DNA from 4 places in the Brevibacillus sp. FW301-21C12A genome. Region 3 is predicted to be linked to each of the others. Evidence: riboswitches for the same ligand, from Rfam matches in the RefSeq annotation. Region 3 holds a riboswitch; each other region holds the start of a gene.

The links. Region 3 has a riboswitch for cyclic di-GMP ahead of ggt (gamma-glutamyltransferase). Riboswitches for the same ligand answer to the same signal wherever they lie in the genome.
Region 1: linked by a shared signal. The riboswitch ahead of AC3WQH_RS07190 (GNAT family N-acetyltransferase) and the one ahead of ggt (gamma-glutamyltransferase) in region 3 are both predicted to bind cyclic di-GMP.
Region 2: linked by a shared signal. The riboswitch ahead of AC3WQH_RS09500 (methyl-accepting chemotaxis protein) and the one ahead of ggt (gamma-glutamyltransferase) in region 3 are both predicted to bind cyclic di-GMP.
Region 4: linked by a shared signal. The riboswitch ahead of AC3WQH_RS05820 (methyl-accepting chemotaxis protein) and the one ahead of ggt (gamma-glutamyltransferase) in region 3 are both predicted to bind cyclic di-GMP.

The regions. Positions count from the first base shown of each region.
Region 1 is NZ_JBYTBG010000007.1:107,060-114,689, reverse strand. Features, by position in the region: gene AC3WQH_RS07205 (DUF3139 domain-containing protein) at 1-34, shown strand, start outside; gene AC3WQH_RS07200 (sensor domain-containing diguanylate cyclase) at 1,040-2,641, opposite strand; gene AC3WQH_RS07195 (methyl-accepting chemotaxis protein) at 2,861-4,324, opposite strand; gene AC3WQH_RS07190 (GNAT family N-acetyltransferase) at 4,326-4,874, opposite strand; cyclic di-GMP riboswitch class I at 5,036-5,119, opposite strand; gene AC3WQH_RS07185 (hypothetical protein) at 5,403-5,585, shown strand; gene AC3WQH_RS07180 (TrmB family transcriptional regulator) at 5,719-6,528, shown strand; gene AC3WQH_RS07175 (AzlC family ABC transporter permease) at 6,654-7,328, shown strand; gene AC3WQH_RS07170 (AzlD domain-containing protein) at 7,319-7,630, shown strand, end outside.
Region 2 is NZ_JBYTBG010000011.1:31,175-38,804, forward strand. Features, by position in the region: gene AC3WQH_RS09495 (transporter substrate-binding domain-containing protein) at 1-45, opposite strand, end outside; gene AC3WQH_RS09500 (methyl-accepting chemotaxis protein) at 168-2,141, opposite strand; cyclic di-GMP riboswitch class I at 2,215-2,314, opposite strand; gene AC3WQH_RS09505 (formate--tetrahydrofolate ligase) at 2,529-4,181, opposite strand; gene AC3WQH_RS09510 (FAD-binding oxidoreductase) at 4,296-5,660, opposite strand; gene AC3WQH_RS09515 (TRAP transporter large permease) at 5,678-6,952, opposite strand; gene AC3WQH_RS09520 (TRAP transporter small permease) at 6,959-7,426, opposite strand; gene AC3WQH_RS09525 (TRAP transporter substrate-binding protein) at 7,490-7,630, opposite strand, start outside.
Region 3 is NZ_JBYTBG010000005.1:34,081-41,710, reverse strand. Features, by position in the region: gene AC3WQH_RS05130 (GMC family oxidoreductase) at 1-39, opposite strand, end outside; gene AC3WQH_RS05125 (gluconate 2-dehydrogenase subunit 3 family protein) at 59-802, opposite strand; gene AC3WQH_RS05120 (hypothetical protein) at 958-1,653, shown strand; gene AC3WQH_RS05115 (alpha/beta fold hydrolase) at 1,759-2,052, opposite strand; gene AC3WQH_RS05110 (APC family permease) at 2,096-3,430, opposite strand; gene AC3WQH_RS05105 (glutamine--tRNA ligase/YqeY domain fusion protein) at 3,578-5,245, opposite strand; gene AC3WQH_RS05100 (SET domain-containing protein) at 5,330-5,947, opposite strand; cyclic di-GMP riboswitch class I at 6,170-6,258, shown strand; gene ggt (gamma-glutamyltransferase) at 6,444-7,630, shown strand, end outside.
Region 4 is NZ_JBYTBG010000006.1:15,177-22,806, forward strand. Features, by position in the region: gene AC3WQH_RS05820 (methyl-accepting chemotaxis protein) at 1-1,714, opposite strand, end outside; cyclic di-GMP riboswitch class II at 1,851-1,934, opposite strand; gene moaA (GTP 3',8-cyclase MoaA) at 2,232-3,245, shown strand; gene infC (translation initiation factor IF-3) at 3,508-4,011, shown strand; gene rpmI (50S ribosomal protein L35) at 4,042-4,239, shown strand; gene rplT (50S ribosomal protein L20) at 4,331-4,690, shown strand; gene AC3WQH_RS05845 (hypothetical protein) at 4,964-5,194, shown strand; gene AC3WQH_RS05850 (phosphoadenylyl-sulfate reductase) at 5,354-6,055, shown strand; gene sat (sulfate adenylyltransferase) at 6,079-7,230, shown strand.

The DNA of each region.
Region 1 (7,630 bases), on a different contig from region 3:
TAAACCCAAAGGATACGAATACAAACATAAGTGAGTCCCGATAATCTACACGTCCGAATCCCCAGATTCGGGCGTTTTTCCCTGTTATGAGCGATTGGCGTTCCACCGATCGTCTCAAAAAGTCCACCCATTATGGACGTCCTACGCTGGTACCGCCTTTGGAGGCGAAAGGGGGATTGTCCCTCGCGAATGAATGCAATTAACTCCATTTTCATTTGTTGGATACTATCTTCTTGCGGTTGTTTGATATACCGCGATAGAAAAATCATATCTGGCTCAAACAAGGTAATAAGCGTTTCTCATGCTTGCTAGCGCGGTCAGTGGAGCGGCGAGCAACTGCTGCCAGCACCAGCGAAAAAATTTGACCTAGCGAAATACGAATCAGGCTAGCGCAGCCCTTGAAGCCGCGAGCAACTGCCGCCAGCATTCTACGAAAAACTGGCCCTAGCGAAAATCCACCAGCTACTGCTGTCCTTGAAGCCTCGAGCAGCTACTGCCAGCATCCAACAAAAAATCGCCCCAGCAAAATTCGCACACTAATCACGCGGCAGCACTTGCAAAGCAGAATCCTCATGGAAACCAACACAAACGATTGATATTGCGGGCAGTACATCAAAGGCGGCATACTAGAAGGCAAAACTGCATTCGCCAACGCCTTCCTCGATCGCTTTGGACGATTCGAATTTGTTGGTTACGAACTTTGTGCAAGGGACGCTATCTGTTTTCGATGCCGAAAAATTAAGCCAAATACGGCAAGTGCCGGTCGGGGAGTGGCCTACCCAAGTGTTTGTTGTGCCAAAATCGAGTGCGAACGAATAAGGAAGCAAGCCCTGATTTTGGCGTGATTTTGCGAAAGGCAGGAGGCTGAGTGTGAAGGCAGGAGGGCAGGAACACATACAGGCGGGAAAGCATAAAGCCACGAACACACGAACTCATGCCCACCCAACCAACAATTAAGCACCTCCCCAACACCCCCCGAAAGAAAGAACGACTGCACCCCCAACAGATGCAGTCGCCCTTTTCTCGCACAAAACTTTATTCAACAACCTTTCTCATTCGCAATTACGACCTTGTTCCTCCCAGACTCTTTCGCCTGGTACAAAGCCTGATCGGCCAGTTCGATGAGCTGTGTAGCGGAATCTCCGTGGAGCGGGCTGCTGACGATGCCGACCGATACGGTGATGGGCTGGCCCGTCGGATTTGTGCTGCTTTCCATCTGCGTTCGGATTTTTTCCGCGACGGACAAGGCTTCTGTGCTGGAAGCGCTGCGGAGCAGGGCGATGAATTCTTCGCCGCCGAAACGGCCGCAAATGTCGCTTTTTCGCACACAGCTTTTCATGATTTCCGCAAACTGCTTCAAGACTTCATCGCCGACCGGATGGCCGAAGGTGTCGTTGACGTGCTTGAAGTGATCGATGTCCAGCAGGAGGATGGAAAAGTTCTTTTTCTCTTTCGTCCACGTTTGCAAAATCTCTTCGACGGAACGGCGGTTCGCAAGCCCTGTGAGCACGTCGGTGGTTGCTTCGTGGGTCAAGCGGTCGGTCTTTTCTTTGATTTTTTTGGCCGCTGTCCGGAATGCTTTGGTCAATAAATCGGCCTCCCGGTTCCAATGGTGCTTGTCCGGGGGCAGCTCGACTCTTTCCGAGCCCATTTTGCTCATCAGATCGGCTAGGTGGACAAAAGGTCTGGCCAGCTTGTGGGCGAGCTGAATCACAATCAGAAGCAGGAACAGAGACGGAGGCAGCAAGTAGAGCAGCATCATTCGCACCTGGCTGTGCAGCTCGTTGTAAACGAGTTCCATCGGCGAAGTGACGATGACTCCCCAGCCGTTTGCCGGAACTTGCGCATACCCGGCCAGCAGGTGATCGCCGTTGATGCTCAACATCTGGTCGTAGCCGTTGTTGCCCGCGAGCAGCTTTCGTACGACGGGATTGGACTGGATGTTCTGGCCGATCTGCTGTTTGTCCGGATGGAACAGCAACTGTCCATTCGAGCCGACAATCGAATAAGACGAGCCGCTCGTATCTATCTCCGGGTTGCCGATAATCATGTTCAAAATGTTGTGATCCTGCAAATAGATCGTTCCCCCGACGAATCCGCGATACTGTCCGTCCTTGTCAAAGATCGGTTCGCTCATAAACAGCAGGAGGCGCTTGTACTTTTTGGAAATGTAGGGCGATGAGATGTAAGGCTTTTTCAATGCCAGTGCGTATTGCGCTTCCCTGGTCGTAAGCTTCTGTCCGACAGTGCCGAGCGATGGCGGGGACACACTGCGAACCGTTCCGGTTTCATCTACGACAGTAAGCGAGTTGAAGTAGTTGCCGCTTTTGCGAAGAATCTCCAGATGTTCGATGGCTTCTTGTTGCGTCCGTGAGGGATGGTCGATTAAAACGGTGGCGGAATAGCGCAGGCTGCTGCGCATGGATAGGAACAGGGAGTCGATCATTTGGCTCATTTTGCTTGCGCTCGAATAGTTAAGAGTGAGAGTCGTATCAATCAGCGACTTCTTTTTCGATTGATACGAGGCTACGAGAAGAATCGTCAGCGTCAACAGAATGGACAAGGAAACAAGACCCGTCAAAAGGGTAGTCAAACCAATCTTTTTCCCCTGGCTCGTTGGAAAACGATGAAAAACAGGCATATGGCTTAGGCCTCTCTTTGCGTTGGATCGATTCACGATGGAAGAGAACTGTAAAAATTCCATGTGTATTATAAGCGATACAGGCGGGACATGCTATGTAGAAAAATGAATTTTATAAAAAAATCTCGCCGATTCCACAATTATCCAGACATGCACGCAAAAAAACCGCCCTCTACAAAAGAGAGGGCAGTTGCATAAAAATCCAGCCAGCTTTGCTGCTTACGTATTCAAACCGCGAATTTGTTGCTCGATCTTTTCGAAGCCACCGGATACTTTGACGATTTCCTCTTTTTGCTCGGAGACGAGCACGAGGACTTCTTCGAGGCTTTCCTTGTTTTTGTCGGTGATGTCTGCGTTGACCTCGACTTTGGCGTTGACTTCCTGAATCATGCTGTGGACGTGGACGATGAACTCTTGCAGATTTTTCGTTTTCTCGGCGAAGTTGTGCATGTAGTTGTCCACGTTCGTAAACATTTCCTGAACCTCCATGATCCCTTCGCTGTTTTTCTCAAACGACAGTTGGGACTCGGAGATCATGTCGGAGACGAGCTTCATTTTTTCGCGAATCGTCATCAACAAGGTAGAGATTGATTCGGAGGACAGCTTGGAAGATTCGGCCAGCTTGCGCACCTCGTCCGCTACGACGGCAAAGCCGCGACCATGCTCGCCTGCACGGGAAGCCTCGATGGTCGCATTGAGCGCCAGCAGGTTGGTCTGTGCCGAAATTTCCGAAATCGTTTGGATGATTTTTTCAATGGATTCCGTTTCTTTGTTCAGCTCTTGGATCAGCTTGTTCGTGCCTTGAATGTCCTTGATAAAGCGCTCGAAGTCGTTGCCGATGTTGCTGATGCGCTTGCCGCTTTCATTGGTCGCTTCTTTGGTCGATTCTACGTATTCGTGCATTTCGGTCACGGAGCGGGTCATGTCCTCTACCTGGAGGTTGGTCGTGCCCATCTCGCGGCGCAACTCGTTGGTGTTGTCGGTCTGGATCGAGAAGGAGCGCATGATCTCCTGAAGGGCAGCCACTGTCTCCACCGCGCGGACGTTGACGCCATCTGTAACCTTGTTCAAATTCTCCTGATATTCCTGGACGGAGTTGAGCGATTCGTTGATCTGGTCCAAAATGCGCTGCAGCGACTCTTTGGAGGCGATCGCTTGCTGCTTTTGCTCCTCGCTTTCCCGCTGCAGCTTGTTGTTGAAAACTGCGTGCATCATGCTTGTCGCCGATACGAAGCAGAAGGCCAGCAAGTAGTACATCAAATGAACAGGATCGGACGTGTAGAAAATCGCTTCGCCGTTCGTCAGGAAATAGTAGGTGACGATCCCCATGGCTGCGATGATGGTCAAGATGTTAATCAGTTTGTCCTGATAAATGCCCATGACCGCGACGAAGAACATGATCGTCATGATGTTGACCAGCCAAGGATCGAGTCCCACGATGACGAACATGAAAATGCCGATGACAGCGAAGTTGAAAAACTTCATGAAGGGAGCCATCTTGTCCCGCCAGGCTGGCCGGTTGGAAAGGTAGGCAAAAGGTGCGAGCACCCCGTACAAAATCCCCAGCACGGTTAAAACGAAGGAGAACGGAACCCCCATGATGAGGTTCACGATCTGGACGATGGTAATGATGCTCGCAAAAACAATGACCACCCAGTTATTTCTTCTTTGTAAGAGTTCCATGTCAGCTAACCTCAACTTTTATTTGTTTGCAAAGCTCTTGATACCAGGCAAATTCGGGCTTGTCCTTGTTCAAATAGGCTTCTTGCAGGTGGAAGACGGTCGGAATGGCATTCGCCCCTTTGTAGAAGACCATCTCTTTCACTTGCGTCGCTCTGACGTTGTATTTACGGTTAATCAACTGAAAAAAAGCCGGATCTGCCAAACCGACTGCATGCGTATATCCGTGTTTTTCTGCATAATCGATCATGAGGGCAACTCCCCATCGTCCCAGCTTTCCGCGGAACTTGGGCAAGACAGCGAAACTGTCCACTTCGACAACTTTCATATCGCTCGTCAAAACATCCTGAAACAAATTTTGCAGATAAGCAGAAGATTTTTCATGTGGTGTAAATTCAAAAGTCCCGCCTGGTTCGTCCTCATCCGACAACAAAAGATAGACGTCGGAACCATCTTTGGCGTATTCCATCTCGAAGCCCATTGAGGTCCAGACACTTTCCTTGATTTGATGGAAAAGTGCCAAAGATTGTGCTGAATCAACCAGTTTGTACATAATACTCCACTCCATTTTTCTCTCTCTTTGTTTTTTCATGTACAAGTCTAGTGTTGATCGATAAAATGGCGCCTCCTTTCTTCCATGTGAGCATAAAAAAGGCCATTCCCCATGCGGAAACAGCCCAAAGTCACCATCATCTTCCTGCTATGCTCATGATGTATGGCAACCCGGCTGTCATGGTCAAAGACTTTAGACCCGTGGTTTTGCGTCGCCACCTTTCGATGACTTTGCCTTTGTCATTCATTTGCGAAAAATGTATAGAAGTGTCGAATTATGCAAAATATAATCCAAGAGAAACAAACTTGTCAAGTTTTGGTAGGGTAAAGTAACCGATTGTTCATAAATAGTCGGCTCCAAATTGGTAGTTTGGACAGAGAAAGATGCGAGGAAAAACAGAGAAAAGATAGGAACATAGTCAGGTTGTGCCGGGACTTTTGCCAATGGCCGACTCAGCTACTCGCGCCTGATGCGTAACAAAAATTTACCATCCGTCCGATAACTAGAAAGAACAGGAGGGATGCGAAAATGAGTCAGGCCAAAACGATTGAGTTTCACTTTTCCGGTGGCGAGCTGGTTAAGATCGAGACAACCGAGCCGGAAGAAATCATCCAAATGGTCGCCAACCAAAAGGATGGGTGGCTGCAATACGATGACATCGTGATTAATGTAAGAAACGTTTCTTACATTAAAGTGCGCGATCTCGCTTAGGCTGCTTGCTTGCCAAAAAGGCCCTCGTTCACGGAGGGTTTTTTTTATTTTCGCTTGTGCCGGGAAAAGCACATTGACAAAGGAACGAACCTGAACCTATAGTGAGTATAAAACTAACTACTAAGAGGTCGGGATGGAAGACATATACAAGGAATTGCAAAAGCTCGGATTTTCCCAGTACGAGTGCAAGGCTTACATCAGTCTGCTCAAGCACTCTCCGATCACCGGATACGAAATCAGCAAACGCTCTGGCGTGCCGCGCTCCATGATTTACGAAGTCGTGGGCAAGCTCGTTGACAAAGGGGCTGTTTACACCGTGCCTTCCGAGCCTGTCACGTATGCGCCGCTGCCAGCAAGAGAGCTGGTCCGCAGGCTGCGCGGGCAGTTCGAAGCGTCCTTCGACTATTTGGAAAAAAACTTGTCGGCCTTAGAGTCCGAGCAAGAGATCGACGTCATTCGGCGAATTAGCGGTGACGAGCTGGTGCTCATGGAAATGAGGCAAATGATCGAGCAGGCTGGCGAGGAAGTGTGGCTGTCGATCTGGGAGCCTCAGGTGCCTTTTATCCAGGAGGCGGTGGACAGACGAACCGAAGAAGGGATTTCCGTCTTTACCGTTTTGTTTGGACAGCAAGAGACGCGCGTAGGGACGACGTATCACCATGACTATATGGCGCCTGATGTGGCCGAGGAACGGATGGGCGGGCATCTTACAATCGTCGCGCGTGATCTGGAGGAAGTGCTGATCGCCAACTTCACGCCAAATACGGCTGCCTGGGCGGTCAAGACGAAGGATCCGGCGCTCGTTCTGGTCGCTGTCGAGTACATTCGCCACGATATTATGTTTGCGGAAGTGACAAAGGTGCTCGGCCCGGATAAGGTCGAAGCGCTCTGGCGCAGCAAGCCGGACTTGTACCAGGTGGTCACCGGGAAGAGATTCAAGTAAGCGGAGCGAAGCAGGAGGCAAGCGCGCAAGCCGGAGTGAAATAAAGAGAGAGTGAGGGAGAAGCAGTGGGGCGAGAACAACTGCAAGTAGAAGCATTGTCGAACGCGGGTGAGCAGGGAAGCTTCATGCAGGGGGTCAAGGATTGCATTCCAACCTTGCTCGGGTATTTGAGCATCGGGTTTGCGGCAGGTGTGCTGGAAAAGACCGCTGGGCTGAGCATCATGGAAATTGCCTTGATGAGCATTTTGCTGTACGCAGGCTCGGCGCAGTTTATTGCTGCGGGCATGATTGCCGCAGGAAGCTCGGCGATGGGAATTATCATTACGATTTTGTTTGTGAATTTGCGGCATATTTTGCTAAGCGCGGCTCTGTCGCCCTACTTCCGCCATCTGACGGCGTTTCGGAACATGCTCGTCGGTTCGCTTCTGACAGACGAGACGTTCGGGGTTGCGATCAACGAGGCGGCGAAGCGCAAGCAGATCGACGAAAAATGGATGCACGGTTTGAATGTGACGGCTTACCTGAACTGGATTGCGGCCAATTTGGCGGGAGCCTATTTCGGACAGTGGATCGCCAATCCCGAGCAGTTGGGCCTTGATTTCGCTCTGCCGGCGATGTTTATCGGCTTGCTGGTGCTGGCGATGATGAGCCGCAAGCAAATCCGGCTCGATATCGTCGTCGCCATCAGCGCAGTCGTCATTGCTGTAGGCGTGTCTGTCTTGTATCCGGGCAACCTTGGCGTCATCGTAGCTACGCTGTGCGCATCGACAATCGGGATGGTGATCGAAAGATGGAAGTGAGATGGGATATCTTCCTCATTATTGTAGGCAGTGCGCTGGTCACGTTTTTGCCGCGGGTGCTGCCCTTGATGGTGCTGTCGCGCATGGAGCTTCCCGCGTGGGGCGTCCGCTGGCTGCATTACGTGCCGATCGCGGTCATGGCTGCACTGGTCGGGCAGGAGCTGTTTTTGCAGGAGGGAAAGTTGTCGCTACTAGCCAATGTCGAACTATTGGCGGCGATTCCGACGTTTCTGGTTGCGATCGTGACCCGCAGCCTGCTGGGCACGGTTGTCGTCGGGATGGTTTCGATCATGATCTTGCGC
Region 2 (7,630 bases), on a different contig from region 3:
TGCAGCGAGTGCGCTCGCCATCATTCTTTTTGTCCACTTTTTCATTAGTTTCTTCTCCTCCCGATTGTCGATCAGTCTGTCTCATGCCCATCTGCTGTTTCGAGCTGTCTCATCCCTTACATGGCATCCCCCCTTTAACCAGGGACGGGCTTTAGCCTTACAAGGTCTTACAAGGTGAACTTGCCTACGCCCTGCTGCAACTCCTCCGTGACCGTGTTCAACTGCTCGACCGAACGGGCAATGTCCTGAATGGCTTGCAACTGTTCGGCCGTGGCCTCCACGACCTTCTGCGCGTCTTCCGAGGCAAGCTTGGCAATGTTGTACATTTCGTCGACCGAGGCGCTCACCTGCTCAGAGCCTGCAGACATTTCCTCCGATGCCGCCGACACCTCCAAAATATGGGCGGCAACATTGCGCGACGATTCCAAAATATGCGCGAAAATATCCCGCACCTCTTCGATCATCGAAATGCCTTCCTGCGCCTCGCGATTGCCGGTGTTCATCACTTCTACCGCGTGGCGGGTATCCTGCTGGATTTCCCCGATCAGCGCCGCGATTTTCGCAGCCGACTCCTCGGATTGATGCGCCAGATTTTTCACTTCTCCCGCCACGACGGCAAAGCCGCGGCCGTGCTCGCCAGCCCGCGCTGCCTCAATCGACGCGTTGAGCGCAAGCAGGTTGATTTGCGAGGTTAACTGGCTGATCGTATCGAGAATCCCTTCGATCTCCTTGGATCGGCTGTTCAAGCGCTCAATGGCTTCAGCCGCTCTGGTCGTGCCCTCTCCGATGCTGCCCATTTGCCGGACGGCCTGCTCGACGACTGCTGCGCCTTGCTCGGCCTGATCCGATGCCTCGCGCGCCGCTTCGGACACATGCGCGGATGTCTCTGCAATTTTCACAATCCCCGCCGCCATGTCATTCATGGACAAGGCGACGTCCTTGGAGCTGGTAGCCTGTGCCTCGGCCCCGCTGGCAATCTGGTTGATTGACGTCCCGATCCGGTTTACGTTTTCGGTCGCGTGTTCAATTCCTGCCGACACTTCATGCGTAAAGCGCAGCACCTGCTCCGACGATTGCGACACGCCTTCGATCAAGCCTTTCAAGTGCGAGACGGTCTGGTTGAAGTCGCGGGAAAGCACTGCGATCTCATCTTTTCCGGCCACCGTGACCGTCTCTGTGAGATTGCCCTGGGCGACGACATTGACGGCCTGGTTCAGACGCTGGATCGGTCGAACCAAACGAACCGACAGCCAGTACACGAAGACGATGCCCACCGCCAGAACGACCAAGGAAATAGCCAGTAGCTTGATCGACAGTTCGTTGACCGGAGCGTGCAGGTCTTTGGCCGGAGCAGTGATGAACACTCCCCAGTTCAATCTGGTCGAAGCGTAGGAGGCGAATTGCGCCGCTTGTCCCTCTTCGTATTGAATGATTCCGCGACCGCCTTGTGCCGTTGCTTCAAAGGCGGTTTTCAACTCAGGAATATTGCTGTCGAGCACCGACTGCTTCAAAATGACTTCGCTGTTCGGATGCCAAATATACGTTCCTTTTTTGCTCACCAAAAAGGCATAGCCACTATGTCCGAACTTCTCCTCGGAAACCGTCTTCTGAATCTCGTTGATCGGAATGGTCGAACCGACATAGCCGTATTGACGATTGTCCTTCATCAGCGGAACGATGATCGTCACGATGTAGTTGCCTGTCCGCTGCGACACGACCGGCTCGGAAACGATGATTTTCCCCTCGCCTCGTCCTGCCTCCTGAAAATGCGGACGATCAGACGGGTTCGTCTCCTCGCCCTTGAAGTTGATGACTTTTTTGCCGCTCAGGTCATAGGAAAAGAAAAACGTCTCAAACTCGGGGTTTTTCTTCTGCGCCTCCTGAATCAGCTTCAAGTCATGGTCGAAATTGTTGTCGGCGGAAATCATCTCTCCGATCGTTTCAACAATTCCGATTTTTTCTTGGAAAAAGCTGTCGATTCTGATGGAAAGATTGCTGGCCGTAAGTTCCGCTTCTTTGTCCAGGCTGGACGACAGCAACTGCGACGAGCTGTAGTAGCTGGCACCGCAGACCGTACCCAAGCTGACAATCAAGAGCAGGCACATGACGACGATTAGCTTTTTCTTCAAACTGGATTCCATCTCACGCTGTACCTCCTATCTTTTTTTGGCAACAAAAAAGACTGCCACCCGGACAGCCTTCTTACGTGTACGGCATGGCAACCCGGCTATCGTAGCAGCAGAAGATGCGCTCTGCTTGCCTTAGACCCGTGGCTTTGCGTCCCTGCCTTTCAACAGGTTTGCCTTTGTCATTTTTTGTCGTTTTATCTGTATAAAAATACTATAGCACAACATCGGAAAAATGTGGGTTAACTTTAAAATAATGGATTGGATTTTTTTCCACACAAAATCTTTACCCAAATTGTTTGACAAGTAAACTACTTTCTACGAAATAATTGCGAAAAAATCGCAAAAAGGCTGACACCTAGTTGTTGGTGTCAGCCTGTCGTCCACTTTTGACTTCTTCGTTTAGCTCAGCCCTTCCACGTGGCCGTGCTCATCCACATACAGCGATTCGGCCGCAGGTTTCTTCGGGAGTCCCGGCATCGTCACCAGGCTTCCGGTCAAGGCGACGATGAAGCCTGCTCCTGCCGAAATCCGCACTTCGCTCACCTGAATGGTAAAACCGACAGGGGCGCCAAGCTGATCGGCCCGATCTGTAAAGGAGTACGGCGTCTTCGCCATGCACACAGGCAGATGGGACAGCCCCATTTCCTCTACCTTCTGGATCGTTTTTGTCGCCAGCGGCGAAAAGACTACCCCGGAGCCGCGGTAAATTTCTTTGACCACCGTCTCAATCTTTTCCTTCACGCCGAGGTCTTCTTCGTACAAAAAGCGGAATTGCCCAGGGCGCTCTGCCGCGCGCGTCACTTTTTCCGCCAGTTCGATTGCGCCTTCTCCGCCTTCTGCCCACGCCTTGGACAGCGCCGCCTCGGCACCTGCCTCCTGGCACAGCGCCATGACTGCGTCGATCTCCGCTTGTGTATCAGTGGCAAAATGGTTGATCGCTACAACCGCCGGCACGCCGAACTTCTGCAAGTTTTCCAGATGGCGACGCACGTTGGCGAAGCCTTTTTCCAATGCGGCGAGGTTTTCTTCGGCCAAATCCGGCACTTTGATTCCGGCGTTGTACTTCAAGGAACTCACGGTAATGACCACGACTGCTGCCGATGGCGTCAGCCCGGCTTTTCTGCACTTGATGTCAAAAAACTTCTCCGCGCCCAGGTCAGCGCCGAAGCCCGCTTCCGTTACGACGTAGTCGGCCAGCTTCAAGGCTGTCTTCGTGCCGATCACGCTGCTGCATCCGTGCGCGATATTCGCAAACGGACCGCCGTGGACGATGACTGGCGTGCCCTCAATCGTTTGCACGAGGTTTGGCTTGATCGCTTCCTTGAGCAGTACGCACATCGCCTCGACCGCATTGATTTCTTCCGCCCGGACTGGCTTGTCTTCAAAATCGTAGCCGATGATGATGTGGTTCAGCCGCTCGCGCAAGTCGGCGAGGTTCTCGCTCAGGCACAAAATCGCCATGATTTCCGATGCGGTCGTAATCATGAAGCCGTCTTCGCGCGTCATGCCGTTGCCGTCTCCCAGCCCGACCACGATATTTCTGAGCGCGCGGTCGTTCATGTCCATCGCCCGTTTCCAGACGATTTTTTTCGGATTGATGCCCCGCGGATTGCCGTGGAAAATATGGTTGTCGATCATCGCCGCAAGCAAATTGTGCGCCGCGGTAATGGCGTGAATGTCGCCAGTAAAATGCAGATTGATTTCATCCGCAGGGAGGATTTGCGCCTTGCCGCTTCCGGTAGCCCCTCCTTTTATCCCCATGCACGGGCCAAGGGATGGCTCGCGGAGCGCTGCAATCGTCCTTTTTCCAAGCAGATTGAGCGACTGCGACAAACCAATCGTGGTCAGTGTCTTGCCTGCTCCTGCCGGATTGGGATTCATCGCGGTAACGAGAATCAGCTTGCCATCAGGTCGGTCTTTTATTTTATCCCACAGCTCATCAGAGATTTTTGCCTTATACTTTCCGTAAAGCTCCAGATCCTGTTCATCGATACCTGCTGCCTTGGCAATCTCAACAATCGACTTCATACCTGCCTCCCTGCCTTGCGAAATGTTTATTTACCAATCTTCTACATTCCACATTGCAGTTTGTTCTCCTTTCCGGCGCTCCACTTTTCGCAAAAAGAAAACCTGCATTCTGTTGCGCATTCAGAATGCAGGCTGTCATTATTTGTCGAATATTTTTCCCGGGTTCAAAATGCCGTTCGGATCGAGGACTTGCTTCATCGACCGCATCACGTCCAGCGCCGCTCCGTGCTCCTTGCGCTGGTATTTGACCTTGCCGACTCCGACGCCGTGCTCTCCGGTGCACGTCCCGCCTCTGCCGAGCGCGTACTCTACCAGATGCGCATTCAGCGCCTCGGCGCGCGCCATTTCCTCGGGATCATGGACGTCTATCATCACAATCGCGTGGTAGTTTCCGTCGCCCACATGCCCTAGTACGGCTCCGTCCAGACCCGAGCGGTCAATAGCCTGTCGGGCGTCGACCACTGCTCCGGCCAGTTCGGAAAACGGCACGCATACGTCTGTCACCATCATCTTTTTCCCTGGCGACTTATGCACGAAGGCGTAGGCCAGATTGTGGCGGGCATCCCAGAGCACAGCCCGCGCCTTGGAATCGGTCTCGAACAAAAACTGCGTGCAGCCATGCTCGGTCGCGATCGTCTGGGCAAACTCGATGTCGTGCGCCAAGCTCTGCTCGCTGCCGTGAAACTCGATAAAAAGCGTCGGGTTTTCCGGGTAGCTCGTCTCTTTGTACAAATTCACCTGGCGAATGGAGCGCTCGTCAACCAGTTCGATCCGCGCCACCTGAATCCCGGCTCCGAGAATATCGACGACAGTATCTACCGCGTCCTGAACTGTCGGGAAGCTGGCCCGCGCTGCCATCGTCACCTCCGGAATCCCGTACACGCGCAGCGTCAGCTCGGTGAACACGCCCAATGTCCCTTCCGAGCCGACGAACATTCCGGTCAGGTGATACCCGGACGAAGACTTGGCTGTCATGCTGCCCGTATGGATGATACGGCCATCGGCCAGCACCACTTCCAGATCGCGAACCTGATCGCGCATCACTCCGTAGCGTACCGAGGTCGTTCCGCTCGCATTGGTGGCCGCCATGCCGCCCAGCGTCGCGTCAGCCCCAGGGTCCACGGAAAAAAACAAGCCGTGCTTTTTCAGCTCGCGATTTAGCTGGGTGCGCGTCACGCCTGGCTGCACCCGCACGAGAAAATCTTGCGGCCGCACCTCCAGCACCTGGTTCATCAGCGAAAAGTCCATGCTGATGCCACCCGCGTACGGAATCGCGTGCCCTTCCAGGCTGGTCCCCAGTCCAAACGGCGTCACCGCAATCCGCTTTTCATTGGCCAGCTTCAGGATTGCGCTGACCTCTGCCGCCGTCTGCGGAAACACGACTACGTCCGGCAAATGCGGCGTGTGATACGATTCGTCATGGCTGTGGTGCACAAGAACGGTCGGGTTGGTCGTCACCCTGTCTTCTCCTAGCAGACTCACTAATTGCTGTTGATAGTCCACGCATACTCTCTCCTTCGCTACTTGCTCAGATTGACGAGAAACAGGCTGATTTCCGGAATGTACGTAATCAGCATCAAATCTACACACAACAGGATCAGAAACGGAATGGCTGCCTTCTCAATTTCTGTATTCGACAGCTTGGCAATATTTCCCGCTACCAACAGATTAATTCCGACCGGAGGAGTCAACATGCCAATGGCCGAGTTGACGACCATGATAACGCCGAACAGGACGGGATCAATCCCCAGTGTGTGAATGATCGGCAACAGAATCGGGGTCAGGAGAATGATGGTCACTGCCGTCTCCATGAACGTACCGAGAATCAGGAGCAGTATATTGATAATCAACAGCGTAATGATCGTGCTATCCGTAATCCCCAGCATGAACTGCGCGATCTCCTGGGGAATGTTTTCTCTCGTCATCAAAAACCCGAACGCGTTGGCGGTCGCAATAATCAGCATGATGACAGCCGTCATGCTGGCTGCGCTGTTGAAAATTTCGCCCAGGTCCCGCCACTTGATCTCCCGGTAAACGAACAGGCCGACGACAAGCCCGTACACGACCGCCACGACCGCAGCTTCCGTCGATGTAAAGACGCCGCCGTAAATCCCGCCCAGAATAATGACTGGCATGAGAATCGCCAAAATCGCATCTTTGAACGCCTGCCAGATTTCTTTTGCCGAATGCTTTTCTCCGCCGCCCCAGCCCTGCTTTTTGCTGACCCAGTACGCGTAGATGATGAGCGAGATCGCGACAAGAATGCCCGGGCCGATGCCCGCGATGAACAGATCGTTAATCGACGTGCTCGCTGCCACTCCGTACAGCACCATCGGCACGCTGGGAGGAATCATGACGCCAATCGTTCCGCCTGCTGCGTGCAGCGCCGAGGAAAAGCGCACATCGTACCCTTTTTTAACCATGTGCGGAATCAGAATGCCCCCTACAGCAGCCGTCGTCGCAGCCGACGAGCCCGAGATCGCGGCGAAAAAGGTGCACCCGAGAACCGCCACGATAGCCAGTCCGCCGGGCAAATTGCCGACGATCGTATTGGCAAAGCGAATCAGCCTTGCCGAGATCCCGCCCGTTTCCATCAGCTTGCCCGCCAGCAGAAAAAACGGAATCGCCATGAGCGGGAACGAATCAGTTCCGTTAAACATTTTTTGAATGACGACCAAAAGCGGAATATTTCCTTCGACTATAAAGGCCACGACTACCGACAGCCCCAACGCAACCGCAATCGGGACGTTAATGATTAAAAGCACAAGCAGCGTCAAAAACAATATCGTGCCCACGATGGCTCACTCCTTCCCGGTAATGTCTTTCCATGTCACATGAATCACGTTCATGATGAGCAGAACACCGCTGATAGGTATCACCATGTAGACATAGCCCATGGGAATGAGCAGGGTGGGTGATTTTTGAACCATGCTTCTGGCAGACAGCAGATAGCCTTGCTGAACCATCACGAGAAAAAAGAAAAGGCTGCACAGAGCCGCCACGATCAACACGACCTTATTCATGAATGGCGACAAATGCTTTTGGATGTATTCGGTACCGATATGGGCCTTGATCGCCATGGCATAAGCGGAGCCGAGAAAAGTAATCCAGATCAAAAGATAGCGCGCCAGCTCCTCTGTCCAGGCCAGCGGCTGGTCAAGGAAAAAGCGGAAAAGGACTTGCAGGAAGACGGCGACGACCATAACGGCCAGCAAGGCAATAATGACGAGACGCAGAGCGCTGTTTAGTTTGGATATGAGATTGCTCACACAGTTTCTCCTTTCGCGGAAAAGGGGGGAGAAAAGCCGCCTGGCCCCTCTCCCTTTTGCCGTTTATTTCGTGTTGACGATTTCATCCACCAGCTCTTTGCCAAACTGGTCGGAAAACTTGTCGTACACAGGCTTCATGGCCTCGCGGAAAGCCTGCTTGTCGACGTCCTCTGTCACGACAACCCCTTTTGCCTTGAGGTTGGC
Region 3 (7,630 bases):
CACGATGACGACATCCACTTTGGGCAATTTTTTGGCCATGTTGTTTCACCCCGTGTTGTCAGTGTTGATGATCCCGCAAACTCAAGGGCTCCATCTTCACGAATTTGTCTTGCTCGATCACCTGTGTATAGGTCATCTGATTACCTGGGTAATTTTTTAATCTCCAGCCATCCATATTTTTATTGCCGCCGTACAGCGGGTCAGCGTAGATCCCTTCGATTGTGCTGGCGCGCAGCATTTTGAAGAAAGCGCTGGCCGAGATCGTGGTCAGCTTCACCTCGTCTGTCTCAAACGCCTTCAGCACGGCGTCCTGCTGCTCAGGCGTGATCTCGTAAAAGCGTTTGCCATGTGTAGACTGGCTGTAGTTGTTCAGCTCCTGAATTCCGATGTCGAATATTTCCCGCCGCTTCAGCCTGCCCTGATAGCCCTGGGTCACTTCCCCCGGATAAAACGGACCTTGCATGTATTCGCGCGAGTTGAACCCCCAATCGCCCGCCAACTGGTGGTCGATGAAGTAAGCCGCGCCCAACGCTTTTGCCCCCGGGCCTAGCTCGTCTTCGGGGAAAATTCGCTCGCATGCGGCGTCCACTACCTTGAACTGCTCCGGACTGAAATACATCAGCGCCTGATTATAATCGGCAGCAGGAGCCGGTGTCGCTCCCGGTTGCGGTGGTGCTTCCGGCTTGCGGAGCAGGCTTCCTGCCACTCCCCCGACAACCAGACCACCGAGCACCAGACCAGTGTTTTTCAAAAAGTGCCGACGCGACACTGGCTCCTCATGCCTGTTGTTTGATTCTGCCAAATCTACCACCTCCAGTTCTCTCTTCCCTTGGTTTGCGCATTTTTTCGACAGGCTAAACGCATTTCCCGGAAATTTTCCCAACATGCTCCACACATAGTTTCCAGAGGCAAACAAAGGATATGGTTACCTATATAGCAACAGTTGGAGGGATTACGATGAAACGCTTAGGAACATGGGTGGGCAGCACCGGATTGGGCATCGCGCTTCTGCTTTCGGCCTGCAACAACCAGGCTGCGCCGCAAGAACCGGCCCGGACACATACCGTACATCCGGACAGAGCGGGCGAGACGGTCATTCCCAGCGTAGACCGCGACAAAAAGCTGACAACCAACTCTCACGGCACGACTTTCAGCGGAATGGGCAACGGCGTGTACAGCTCCATCGGCAGCTCGCATCTGCACAGCGGCGGCCCCTCGACCAAGCTGGAAGCACAGCTCGGCGCAGCCGGAGTTCACGGCATCCAGGCATTGATCGTCGGCGATGCTATTTTTCTTGCGCCGACGACCGCCAACCAGGCTTCGATCAATTCGATGGACCCGATGCAGTCCCACCTGCTGAGCAGCTATGCGGGCAGCAGCAGCAGAGGCAACGATACGGCGAACGGCATCGCAGGGGCGAAGGCGAGAACCAACACGACAGGCGTGCTGGGCACCAGCGATCGGAACGCTTTGTTTACGCAAGCGCGCACCGTCGTAGAGCGCCTGTACGGCACCGATGCGAAAGTCTGGACGGTCAACTCGAAAAAAGGGATCGACTCGCTGGAAAAAGTGAAAAAACATTTGCGAGACAACAACCGGGACAAAAAAATGGCGGACGAGCTGGACAGGCTCTTCCGCGAGGCGAAGCGATAGACAGACCGGCAAGCGCTGACCGGCCAGTTCATGAGAAAACATGGCTGCGTCAAGCCATTGGTCAAGACAAAAAGGGACAAGCAGCGCGCGCTTGTCCCTTTCCCTTTAGCTATGCAAAAATTCATCGATGGCCTTCACCGTCTCCTGTGGATGAGTCACCATCAGCAAATGAAGCGAATCCGGTATCGTCCTCACTTTTGCCTGCGGTACGGCATGCTGATAACGGACAGCGGCTTCCCGGCAAAAGGTCCGCTGCGCTTCATCAGGCAGCTTCGTTTCATCGGCGAGCAGCAACAGCACAGGGGCATCCGCTCTGCCTGTTACGCTGTATTCCAGCTCCCCTCCCGCGATCGGGATGCGGCTTGTCCGCACTACACTCGCTCCGGTTCCCCTCTTCATTTTGCCCGCGCTCCTTTCATCCCCGCTTTCGTCTGTGAAGCTGCTACTCATCGAATTTCACCAGCTCCAGCCTGGCTCCCTTGATTTTGACCAAATAAAACAAATAAACAAGGCCGACAAACGTCCACAACAGTCCGAGCATCATCGACTTGATATCAAGACTGATCCATAAAAACGCGATAAAAGCGGTCCCGATCAGCGGCGCCAGCAGATAGCCCCACCAATCGGCCATGCGCCTTTCCTGCTTGAGCCTGAGATAGTAGGCGATGACACTCAGGTTGACAAAGCTGAAGGCGATCAGCGCCCCGAAGTTGATGAACGACGTCGCGGTCAACAGGTCCAGGTAGAGCGCGGACAGCATCAGCGTCCCGACCAAAAGGACGTTGAGCAAAGGCGTTTTCAGCTTCGGATGCACATAGCCAAACCATTTTCGCGGCAAATAGCCGTCCCGCCCCATCGCGTACAAAAGCCGCGTGACGCTGGTCACCGACACAAGCCCGGAGGCGAGCGTAGAAGACAGCGCTGCCGCCAAAAACAGTAGCTGAAACACGGAGCCGCCGATAAACAGCGCGATTTCCGCGGAGGCCGCTTCGGGGTCAGACAATACAGAAACATCAGGAAACAACGATTGCATAAAGTACGAAGCGGTAATGAACAGCGCTCCCCCTGCCAGCGCGACCAGCAAAATCCCCCGGGGAATCGTCTTTTTGGCCTCGACCGTTTCCTCGGTCAGCGTGGTCACGGCATCGAAGCCCAAAAAGGAAAAGCAAAGAATCGAGGCGCCCGACAGTAACGCGACTACGGACAGATCGGGCGAGAAGAACGGCTGGATGTTGAATACGTGCCCAAGCCCCTCTCCCTGAACCAGACTGCGAATGGACAACCCCGCGAACAAAATGACAAAGGCGATTTGAAACAGCACGAGAAACGAGTTGACAGAAGCCGTCACGGTGACCCGGAACACATTCAATAATGTAATCAGTGCGATAAATCCGATAATCCACCACCTGGTCGGCACCTCGGGGAAGACGGACGATAAATACACCCCTGTCAGCAGGGCGTTAATCATGGGCAAAAACAAATAATCGAGCAGCGACGCCCATCCGACCAAAAATCCCGCATACGGATGGATCGTTTGCTGCGTGTACGTGTACGCGGTCCCTGCCGACGGGAACGCGCGGACCATTTTCCCGTAGCTCGCGGCGGTAAACAGGATGGCGAGCAGCGTCACTGCGTAGGCAGCAGGAACGTGTCCACCGGTTTCCTCGGCTACAATGCCAAAAGTGTCAAAGACGGCCATCGGAGCCATGTACCCCAGGCCAATTACGACGATATGCCACAGCTTCAAGCTGCGTGTAAGCTCTGCTCCCCCATTCACTGCCTGTCCTCCTTCTCTGGTGCAACACGAATAATTATACACGCGAATGAGAAAAGTTCCACGCCTTGCCTGATGAAAAAACGCTGTTGCACACGGTTTTCCCATGCCGCAACAGCGTTTTTGTGTTTGTCACAGCCTGCGCCTGTACTACGCTTTTGGCAGTTCGAACGAGCTTTTCAGCGAAACGATCCGGTTAAAGACCAGCTTGTCCGGCGTCGTATGCTTCGGATCGACGTTGAAGTATCCGTGGCGGAAAAACTGGTATTTGTCCTGCGCCTTCGTGTCTTTCATGTTCGGCTCGACGAATCCGTTCAACACTTCCAGCGAGTTCGGGTTGATGTTGTCCAGGAAGCTTCCTTCCGTGTCCTCATCGTCGAGAATCAGCGGCTCGTACAAACGGAACTCGGCAGGTACTGCCTGGCTCGCATCTACCCAGTGGATGGTCCCTTTTACCTTGCGTCCTGTAAACCCGCTTCCGCTCTTCGTCTCCGGGTCGTAGGTGCAGTGCAGCTCGATGACATTGCCATCCGCGTCCTTCACCACGTCGTTGCATTTGATGAAGTAGGCGTGCTTGAGACGGACTTCATTTCCCGGGAACAGGCGGAAATACTTGCTTGGCGGGTTTTCCATGAAGTCGTCCTGCTCGATGTAGATTTCGCGGGAGAACGGAATTTGACGATTGCCCATCTCCGGATTTTCCGGGTTGATTTCCGCTTCGAGCATCTCGACCTGGCCTTCCGGATAGTTCGTGATGACGACTTTCAGCGGATTCAAAACAGCCATCGTGCGCGGTGCTTTCAGCTTCAAGTCCTCGCGGATGAAATGCTCCAGCATTTTCGCGTCGACTGTACTATTGCTGCGCGCTACCCCGACTTCACGGGCAAACGTGCGAATCGCTTCCGGCGTAAAGCCGCGACGGCGGAAGCCTGCAATGGTCGGCATGCGCGGATCGTCCCAGCCATCGACGACGTTTTCGTCTACGAGCTGTTTCAGCTTGCGCTTGCTCATGACCGTGTTGGTCAGGTTCAGGCGGGCAAACTCGTACTGGCGCGGAACGTGCTCCATCTCGCACTCGCTGATGACCCAGTCGTACAGCGGACGATGGTCTTCAAATTCGAGCGAGCAGAGCGAGTGGGTCACGCCTTCAATCGCATCCTCCAGCGGGTGCGCGTAGTCGTACATCGGGTAAATGCACCATTTGTCTCCCGTGTTGTGGTGGGTCGTATGGGAAATGCGGTACAAAACCGGATCGCGCATGTTGATGTTCGGGGAGGACATGTCGATTTTGGCACGCAGCACTTTTTCCCCGTCCTTGAACTCTCCGTTGCGCATGCGCTCGAACAGGTCGAGGTTTTCCTCCACAGAACGGTTGCGGTACGGACTGTCTACGCCCGGCTCCGTCAACGTTCCGCGCAGCTTGCGCATCTCTTCGGCAGACAGATCGTCCACGTAGGCTTTGCCTTTTTGAATCAACAGCACCGCACGCTTGTACATCTCTTCAAAGTAATCCGATGCAAAAAACAGCCCGTCCCATTCAAAGCCAAGCCATTTGACGTCTGTTTTGATCGCTTCCACGTACTCAGTGTCTTCTTTCACCGGATTGGTATCGTCAAAACGGAGGTGAGCCTTGCCATTAAATTCGCTTGCCAGTTCAAAATTCAGGCAGATGGCTTTTGCATGTCCAATATGAAGATACCCGTTCGGCTCCGGCGGAAAGCGGGTAATGACTTCCTTGACCTTGCCTGCTTGCAGGTCGTCAATCACGATATTGCGGATAAAATTGGATGACGCTACCTTGTTTTCCAATGAAATCAACCTTTCACTTCACCTTTACATTCCATAATACTGATTCTCTTCCCAGAGTTCAACAAAATCGGGCCGTTGTCCGGCCCGCTGCGTCTACCACTCCTGCTCTTTTGGCCATCGCGATTGCGGCTGGCAGTACAGCGAAATGATCGAGTCGAGCGACCGCTGCTGTTCGGTAATGCCGCGAATGGTTTGCAAATGCTTAGGTCTTACGAGGTGGAGCAGCGGCTGTTCAACCTGATTGAACCGCTCGAAGGCGGCGGCTGCGATCTCATCCCATTGGCGATAGTAGCGCAGCAAGTCGTCAGGCATCACCCTTGAACGGCTCGTGCCCGGCTCCGGCAAACAGTCAAACGGTTCATCCAGGTTCAGCGTTCCGTAATCATCGGTCAGTTCCTCGCCCGGCAAAATGTCCCGCGCCGCCAGTTCCAGATCGTACATCGTCGCCACACAGGTCGCATGGAAGCTGTGGTTGACAAACCGGGCCTTATCCCAGCACAAGATGTATTTGCCGAACTGATTTTTGAACGAATATTTTTGCACGTCCTGTTTTCTTAATGGATCCAGTTTTTCCACAAATGCCGGGTCTAATACCTGATCGAGATCATCCTGGACCCAGACAATCGTGCCTTTGGGAATGAGCTTTGTCGCAAACACACCGTACCCGATCTCGTCGTTGATATAGCGAAGCTCTGTATCGGGATGCATCATGGTCGTTGTTTCACTCCTTGGCAAATGTGCCTTTTTATCATCATAAGCAGTTCGGCCAACAGAGGTGTGTGAATGTCGGTGAAAAACGCGTATTTCCCTGATGCTTCCTTTTTTCTAGATAAAAAGAAATTTCCTTATTTACCCCAATCGACAAATCGTCTATATTATTGACAAACAGGTTTAGGAAATTTTACCTGCAACATTTGCATTAATTTTTCATTGATATCGAAACGGCAAACCCGGGGAAATCCGGCGACGCAAAGCTAGAGGGGCTACCTCCGCACGAGCGGGCATGCCAGCCAGCTACCGAAATATTGATGTAGGACAAGACCAATGATCCTATATCATTGGTCTTTTTTTGCGCACTCATTGTCTGTTTTTGTCCATTTTTGTAGGTATGAGGAATTTTCTGTCTGTCCCGGTCAAGGAGGTGAGGCTGCGAAAAGCTGTCGGATTGTTGGAACCTTTTCACCAAAATACAAGGAGGCTTCATGAGATGTCACTTTGGAAAAAACTTTCTGCCGTCGCATTGACCGCCGCTATCGGCCTGACAACATTCGCTCCGGTCCAAGCTGCCAATCGTCCAACATCAATGTCGCCAAATGCCATGGTCACAACACCTCACTATCTGGCTACAGCCGCAGCCCTGAAAACGTTGGAAGACGGCGGAAACGCAGTAGACGCCGCGATTACCGCCGCCTCTACCCTCGCCGTCGTCTATCCGCACTACACGACCATTGGCGGGGATAACTTCTGGCTCATTTACAACGCCAAAACAAAAGAGCTGAAAGCATTGAACGGCAGCGGACGAGCTGGCGAAAAGGCAACCATCGAATACTACAAAAGCAAAGGCTACGACAAAATTCCTTCCCGCGGCTATGAGTCTGCCAACACGGTTCCCGGCGTTGTTTCCGGCTGGTGGGAAGCCTACAACTACGCGCACAAAAGCATGGGCAACAGCAAGCTGCCTTGGCACAAGCTGCTGGAGCCTGCGATCGGGTACGCCGAAAACGGCTATCCCGTCTCGCCCAACCAGGTTTACTGGACCAAGTACGCAACAGACCCGACTGACAACGAGCTGAAAAATCTCCAGCGCTTCGAGGGCTTCCGCAAAACGTTCCTGAAGCCGAACGGAGAGCCGTATGCCGCAGGCGAAATTCTCAAGCAAAAGGACCTTGCCAAAACGTTGCGAATCATTGCCCAAAAAGGCGCCGACGGATTTTACAAAGGCGAAGTCGCGCAAAAAATCGTCGCCGACCTGCAAAAAAACGGCGGGCTGCTCACGCTGAAAGACTTCGAGAAGCATACCTCCACCTGGGCGGAGCCGATTACGGTAGACTATCGCGGCTACAAGGCGTACAACGTGCCGCCCAACTCCCAGGGCATGGCCTCGCTCTCGATTTTGAACGTGCTGAACAACTTTGACCTCAAGAGCATGGGCGAAGGTACGCCGGATTACTACCACACGATCGTCGAAGCGACCAAACAAGCTTTTGCCGACCGTGACAAATGGCTGACTGACCCGGCATTCGTGGATATTCCTGTGGACGAGCTGTTGTCCAAGCAGCACGGAAAAGAACTGGCAGCGCGCATTGACATGAAGCAAGCGGCAAAAGCGGTCGAGCCGCTCGATCCAAAAGGCGATACTACGTGGTTTGGCGTCGTGGACAAGGACGGCAATGC
Region 4 (7,630 bases), on a different contig from region 3:
GACGGGCAAGCAGTGTTACGACTTCATGGGACGCCCGTTGAAGCTGCTCGTACGCTTCCTGGGCGCCGGCGAGATCCTCGGCCTGGTATTTTTCCACTGCCTGCTTGGCGTAAAAATGTACTAATTTGTGCGGCTCCTCCAGCTTTTTGAATGTCGGGTTGTTGCGCACAAGCGGCGGCAAGTCGCTGTAGTACCACGTCCCCAGTCGGCAGTGATGGTGCGAGGCCATTTCTGCGGCGACCAGGTTTTCCAAACCAAGGAACATGTTGTAAATTTTCCATTTCCACAGCAAATGATCCGTTTTGGCCACGCGCACGATGTCTTTGTAGCTCAATTTGACATTGATCGTAAAGAACGTCTTGCGGTACTCATCCATTTTCCGGCTCAGTTCGAGAATGATTTGCGCGGTGTCTTTGGCGATTTGCTGCGAATGTGTGCTCAGGTCAAAAATCGTGGAGTTGCGGTGGGCGATATCCGTGACAGAAGAAGCCTGTTCCTCGGTCATGGCGGCAATTTGCGAGGTGGATTGGCTGATTTCCTGCATGGTGGACACAATCTTGTTCAGGGCGACATCGGCGAACTGGGCTTCCCCGACGCTGCGCTCCACCAGCTTGCTCGTGCTGTCCATCTGCTCCGTCACTCGCTTCGAAACTTGTTGCAGCGACTCCATGTTGTCTGTGATCCGGTTGATCTGTTCTTTTGTATGCTCGGCCAGCTTGCGCACCTCAGTGGCTACGACCGCAAAGCCGCGCCCTTGCTCTCCGGCCCGGGCGGCCTCGATACTGGCGTTCAGCGCGAGCAGGTTGGTCTGCTCGGCGATTTCCCGAATGATGCGGATGACGTCCTGTGTCTGATGAATCTCCTGATTGAGCTGGTTTACCCTGCTCATGACCTCGACAAAGACGTGGCCCACCTGGCGGATGTCGCCGAGAGCGGCATTGATGATCTGTTTGCTCTGTTCAGCGGATTGCACCGCTTCGTCTGTCCCTTCTGCGACTTTGACCGCGTGGTTGGCGACTTCCTGAATCGAGGCGCTCATTTCTTCCGTTGCGGCGGTGACGCTGTGGCTTTCCTCGATCTGCTCGTCCATTCCCGAGATAAGCTGCTTCGTCGTGTCGAGCTGGGTCATATGGTTGAGCATGCCGGAGATGCCGAACAAAAACGATTTGAACGTCTCTTCCATATACACTTCCACAATCAGTTGCTGATCGAATGCTGCCAATTTTTGCACAGCGGTGACCATTTTCATCATCTGATGCGGCTGATTGCTCCATTTTTCCATCAAAATCGTGGTCATGATCTGAATCAGCAGATGGTGTGCAGAAATAAAATGATCGGCTGTCAGATGAATGCGGCTGTGAACTTGCCCGATGACAATTCTCGTTTTCACGTACTCATGGTTGACTTCTGCTGTGAGAAACTGCTCCAGGTGGACCTCCAAAGTTTTTTTCAACCGCTCCAGGCTGGAGTTGTCGAGGATGATCTTCTGGAGGTGGGGAACGTTAGTGATCGACTGGTAAAACTTGGATACGATCTCTGCTTTAAAGGGGTAAAGCGTGGTAGCAGCCTCTTTGACGTGCGCCAATGTATCCTGATCCACGCCCAAAAAAGACAGGCGCTCTTTCACGCGTTCGCCCACTTCGGTAATGTCAGTTGCGTGGGAAGCTTTCACATACTCATTCCATGGCTTTGCTTTCTTTGCAAAAAATTGCATGCAGACCTCCGAATTTTACATTTTATTGATTTACTCAAAAATTGAGAAAGAGGGGGCGATTGCCATTGCTGCAGCTTGCCGTTTCTGAGCAGTGGACAAGGCCTTTGTTCTGGGATAAAATAAACCGACCCTACAACGAAAATAGGGTCGGTTGCACTACTCGCTCCCAGCCATTCAAGTGCCCACATACAAACGGCTGATCTTCGCTTTCCTTATTGAAGGGGAATATATAGAGCATAATATATAGTCATATTATCCTATGTTTATACAAAAGGGAATAGTCAAAAAAACGGTTTGCACATTGGCGTGCACCGGGTCATTTTTCCGATTTTCATCGGCTTGCGACCGCTTTTGCAACAGCGAAAAGTGCAGGAACAGGAGCCGTTCGCAGGCGGAATATGGTACGCTAATAAAAAGCCGGAATCGCATGTTGGACATCAATACGAGACAAACTGGAGATAGAGTGGCATGCCAGGCTCAGCCAGGAAAAGGAGGGTGACCACCAGTGCTAGAGCAGATGCAAGTACGTGACACACGAAAGCGTCCTCTCCGTGATCTGCGCATTTCCGTGACAGACAAATGCAATTTTCGTTGCCGGTACTGTATGCCGGCTGAAATTTTCGGGCCGGAGTTTGAATTTTTGCCGCAGCACAAACTGCTGTCATTTGAAGAAATTACCCGCTTGACCCAAATATTCACAGCGCTCGGCGTGCGGAAAATCCGGATTACGGGCGGAGAACCGCTCGTGCGCAGGGATTTGCCTGAATTAATACGAATGATTCGAAAAATAGAGGACGTTCACGATATCGCCATGACGACCAATGGCTCGCTGCTCGCCCGCCATGCCCAGGCTTTGAAGGAAGCCGGGCTTGATCGCGTCACCGTCAGCCTCGACAGCCTGGACAACGAGCGGTTTGGCATGTTAAACGGCAGAGGCTATCCGGTGGATGCCGTGCTCGACGGGATTCGCGCGGCGGCGGAAGCGGGACTCGGGGTGAAAATCAACATGGTCGTCCAGCGCGGTGTCAACGACCAGGACATTTTGCCGATGGCCCGTTATTTCCGCGAGCAAGGCCATACGCTGCGCTTCATTGAGTTCATGGACGTAGGCAACAGCAACGGCTGGAAGCTCGATCAGGTCGTGCCTTCCAGCGAAATCGTCCGGATGATCGACGCAGAAATGCCGCTCGTCCCGGTCGAGGCGAACTACTTCGGCGAGGTCGCTTCGCGCTACCGCTACGAGGGGAGCGATCAGGAGATTGGGCTGATCTCGTCGGTGACACAAGCCTTTTGCTCTACCTGTACGCGGGCGCGGCTGTCGGCAGAGGGGAAAATGTACAACTGCCTGTTCGCCTCCGCCGGCTATGACTTGCGCGAGCCGCTGCGCAGCGGGCGAAGCGACGAAGAAATCCAGGAGCAGATTCGCGCGATCTGGGAAAAGCGCGACGAGCGCTATTCGGAAGAACGGCTGGACGAAACGCCGGGGCTGCAAAAGCGTCCGAAGGTGGAAATGTCCCACATCGGAGGATAAAAAGCGATAAGCCTTGACAAAGACAACTCTACCTTGTATTATAAGTTGCGTGTATAAACACTTCATACTTCGAGAACAAGCAGAGGCGCCCAGCTTCTCACCTGGGTCGACGTCCGACACGACTGTTGACAGGTAACTCTTATGCAAAGATCCTTGGATCTGATGAAATTGCTTAGGTGAGATATGTGCGGGCGCAGATGCGTTCGCACATTTTTGTTCCTTCTCGAAATTGACGGAGGTGGCAAGTATTAGCAAGGATCAAATGTTAATCAACGAAGCGATCCGTGCCCGTGAAGTCCGTTTGATCGGCGCTGACGGGAGCCAATTGGGAGTCGTACCCTTCAGGGAAGCGTTGCGCATTGCCCAGGAAGCCGAACTGGATCTGGTAAACGTTGCTCCGACAGCCAAACCGCCTGTATGCCGTATCATGGACTACGGAAAGTTCAAGTACGAGCAGGCGAAAAAGGAGAAAGAAGCACGGAAAAACCAGAAGATCATCGAGCTGAAAGAAGTGCGTTTTTCTTCTAACATCGAAGAACACGATTTTCAAACCAAGCTTCGCAACGTCCGCAAGTTCTTGGAGGATCACCACAAGGTGAAGTGTACGATCCGTTTCCGTGGACGTGAAATCACCCACTCCGAAATCGGGCTTGGCGTTATGGAGCGTGTAGCTGCTCAGTGTGAAGATCTCGCTACGCCTGAGCGTAAACCGAAGATCGAGGGCCGCAGCATGATTATGATTCTGGCTCCGAAAGCGGAAAAGTAAGATAGTAGTTTAGACAGGAGGACTTTTCAGATGCCTAAAATGAAAACCAACAAGGCTGCTGCAAAACGTTTCAAAAAGACTGGAAGCGGCCAATTGAAGCGCGACCGCGCATTTGGTAACCACATGTTCGCCAACAAAACGACTAAGCAAAAGCGCCACCTGCGCAAAGCTGCACTCGTTTCCAAAGGCGATCAAAAACGCATGGAGCAAATGCTCACTTACCTGTAAGTTTTCGCATCATTACACACATTACGCAGCATGAGCTCCCTAAGCGCCTAGCAGTAGGCCGCCATGCTGGAAAGACCAGGAGGAGTTTAGTATGCCAAGAGTAAAAGGTGGCATTGTTACACGCCGTCGTCATAAGAAAATCCTGAAGCTGGCGAAAGGATACTTCGGTTCCAAACATCGCCTGTTTAAATCCGCTAATGCGCAAGTAATGAAATCCCTGCTTTATGCATACCGCGACCGTCGTCAAAAGAAACGCGACTTCCGCAAACTGTGGATCACCCGTATCAACGCGCAAGCTCGCCTGAACGGTCTGTCCTACAGCCGTCTGATGCACGGCCTGAAAGTGGCTGGCATCGAAGTGAACCGCAAAATGCTGGCTGACCTGGCTGTGAACGACAAAGCTGCGTTCAACGAACTGGCAGCAGTTGCAAAAGGCAAACTGAACGCGTAAGCACATACGCAAAAAGCAAAGCCGATCTTTCCTGGTGGGGAAGGTCGGCTTTTTTTGCTTGTCGGAGAGGCTCTCCCCTATGAATGAACATCCGAAAAGCGCAAGGGCAGCAAGGAAACGCCATCGTTTTTTTAAAGAAAATGGACAACGGGCGTAGAGGCGGCTCCGTCTCAGGTTGGAGCAAAAAACAATCTCCCGTCCGTGTCGAGAGGATGGCTCCCTGCCGTACAATAAAAAGCGTCAAAGGAAAACATTGGATAGGAGAGAGTAGAGATGAAAAAACAAAAGTGGATGGTAATGATGGGTGCAACTGCGGTGATCTGTTCGGCGCTGTTCGTTCCGGGAGCGTTCGCCAAAGAAAAGGATGATGCCTACGTAGCACCCGTCGTCTTCATCACAGGAGCACCGGCGGCACAAAATGTAGACCAGGCGAATCTCAACACGATTCCGACAGGCAGTTCGTTTATTTTCCCGGCAGCAAACAGTGACTCTGACAAAAAATAAGAGGGAGCAATCCGCGAGGAGCGATCGGGCTACAGGTCTGGTCGCTCTTTTCGATTCTTTCGGTGCCGTCGCGGCAGTTTTGTCAGCAGGACGAATCGCCACTTCCTGCCTCCCGACATATGATGGTGGGGGAATCCTAGCAGGAAAGGAGTTTCGCTGATGAACAATCGCCAGAGGATGGCGGACGAAGAGCTGCAAGTGTGGGCGTACCGGATGGAAGCCAAATCCCCGCAGGATGTGCTTGTTCTGGCGGTGGAACACTTCGCAGGCAACCTCGTCCTCGCCTCAAGCTTCGGTGCCGAGGATGTCGTGCTGATCGACATGCTGCACAAACTGGCCCCGACGATACCTGTTTTTTATCTCGATACGAACAAACATTTTCCCGAGACGTACGAGACGCGCGACAAGCTGGAGGAGCGGTACCAGACGAAATTTATCCAGGTGCTGCCCCAGATGACTCTGGCTGAGCAGGAGAAGAGCCACGGAGACAAATTGTGGGAGACAGACCCGAATCTGTGCTGCCAAATCCGCAAAGTAGAGCCTTTGACACGGGTGCTGTCCGGCTACGACGCCTGGATTACCGGCATTCGCCGCGATCAGGCGCCTACCCGCGCCAATGCGAAAAAAGTGGAATGGGACGATAAATTCAAGCTGGTGAAGTTCAACCCGCTCGCGGACTGGACGATGGACCAGGTGTGGGCATATATACACGCGAACGATGTCCCCTACAACCCTTTGCACGACCGCAATTATCCAAGTATTGGCTGCAGTGTTTGCACCCGGCCTGTCCAGTCAGGGCAGGACCCGCGCGCGGGCCGCTGGGCCGGCTTTGACAAGACCGAATGCGGCCTGCACAAGTAAGGGAACAAAAGGGAGGACACGCTATGCATACGATCTCGCCACACGGTGGGACGCTGATTGAACGGCTGGAAAGTCAGCCGGAAGCGATAACCAGAGCCGCTGGCAAAAAAGCAATCGTGGTCGATCAATGGACGTTGTCTGACATAGACTGCCTCGCCATTGGCGCCTTTTCCCCGCTGACAGGCTTTCTTTGCGAGGACGACTACCATTCCGTCGTGGAGCGGATGCGGCTCGCAGACGGGACGGTTTGGCCGCTGCCCGTGACGCTGGCAGTCGATGCGGCCGAGCACGCGGACATCGAGCCGGGGGATGCGGTATGGCTGCGCGGCGAAGATGGCGAAGACTACGCCATACTCCAGGTGCAAAGCCTCTACCAGCCCGATAAAGCCCGGGAGGCAAGACAAGTGTTTCGGACAGCGGACCGGGCGCATCCGGGAGTGAAAAAGCTGATGGAAAAACCGGGGCTGTACGTGGGCGGTCCGGTGCATGTGCTCAAGCGGCCGCAGCCCGAGCGGTTTGCCGAATATTATTTGACGCCGCGCGAGACGAGAGAGCTTTTTTCCCAAAACGGCTGGAAGAGCGTCGTCGGCTTCCAGACGCGCAATCCCGTCCACCGGGCGCACGAATATATCCAAAAGGCGGCAATGGAAATCGTCGACGGGCTTTTTCTCAACCCGCTGATGGGGGAAACCAAGTCAGATGACATCCCCGCGCAAGTGCGGATGAAAAGCTACCTCGCCCTGCTGGAAAACTACTACCCGAAAGAGCGCGTGCTGCTCGCGGCCTTCCCGGCGGCGATGCGCTACGCAGGTCCGAGAGAAGCGGTATTCCACGCGCTCGTCCGCAAAAACTACGGCTGCACGCACTTCATCGTAGGCCGCGATCACGCGGGCGTGGGCGATTACTACGGGACATACGACGCGCAGCACATCTTCTCTGCATTTGCGCCAGAGGAGCTGGGCATCCAGTTGCTGTTTTATGAGCACAGCTTTTATTGCACAGCCTGCCAAGGAATGGCGACGGCCAAGACGTGCCCACACGCTGCAAGCGAGCATCTGACGCTGTCCGGGACAAAAGTGCGCGCGCTTTTGCGCAGCGGCCAGACCCCGCCGCCGGAATTTACCCGTCCCGAGGTGGCGCAAATTTTGATCGAGGGACTTCGCGACAATCTGTAAAACAAGTTTACGAACAAAAGGGAAGGGCGGGCATTGCCGGTCCGTTTCCTTGCCCGAGAAAGGGGACAAGCCGAAAGAAAATGTATCCGCTTTCACGCAAAAACCGCGCCGTTCCGGCATTTTCTACTGAGCATTCGTTCGGACGAAAGTATAGTAAAATCTTTTTGTTTTCGTTGACACCCCCAAAGTGCCTAGCTATAATCAGACGTAACACTTTATTTTCTGACAACAACAATATTAGAAATATTGTTATAATAGCAGGCTATGACGAGGATGGTGCGCGTCTCCCCTTTTACAGAGAGCCCTGGTTGCTGAGAACGGGCATAGGGTACGCTGCATTGCTCACCTCTGAGCTGTTTTGCTGAAATTTGCCTCGTGCAAAAAGTAGGGAAAACCGACT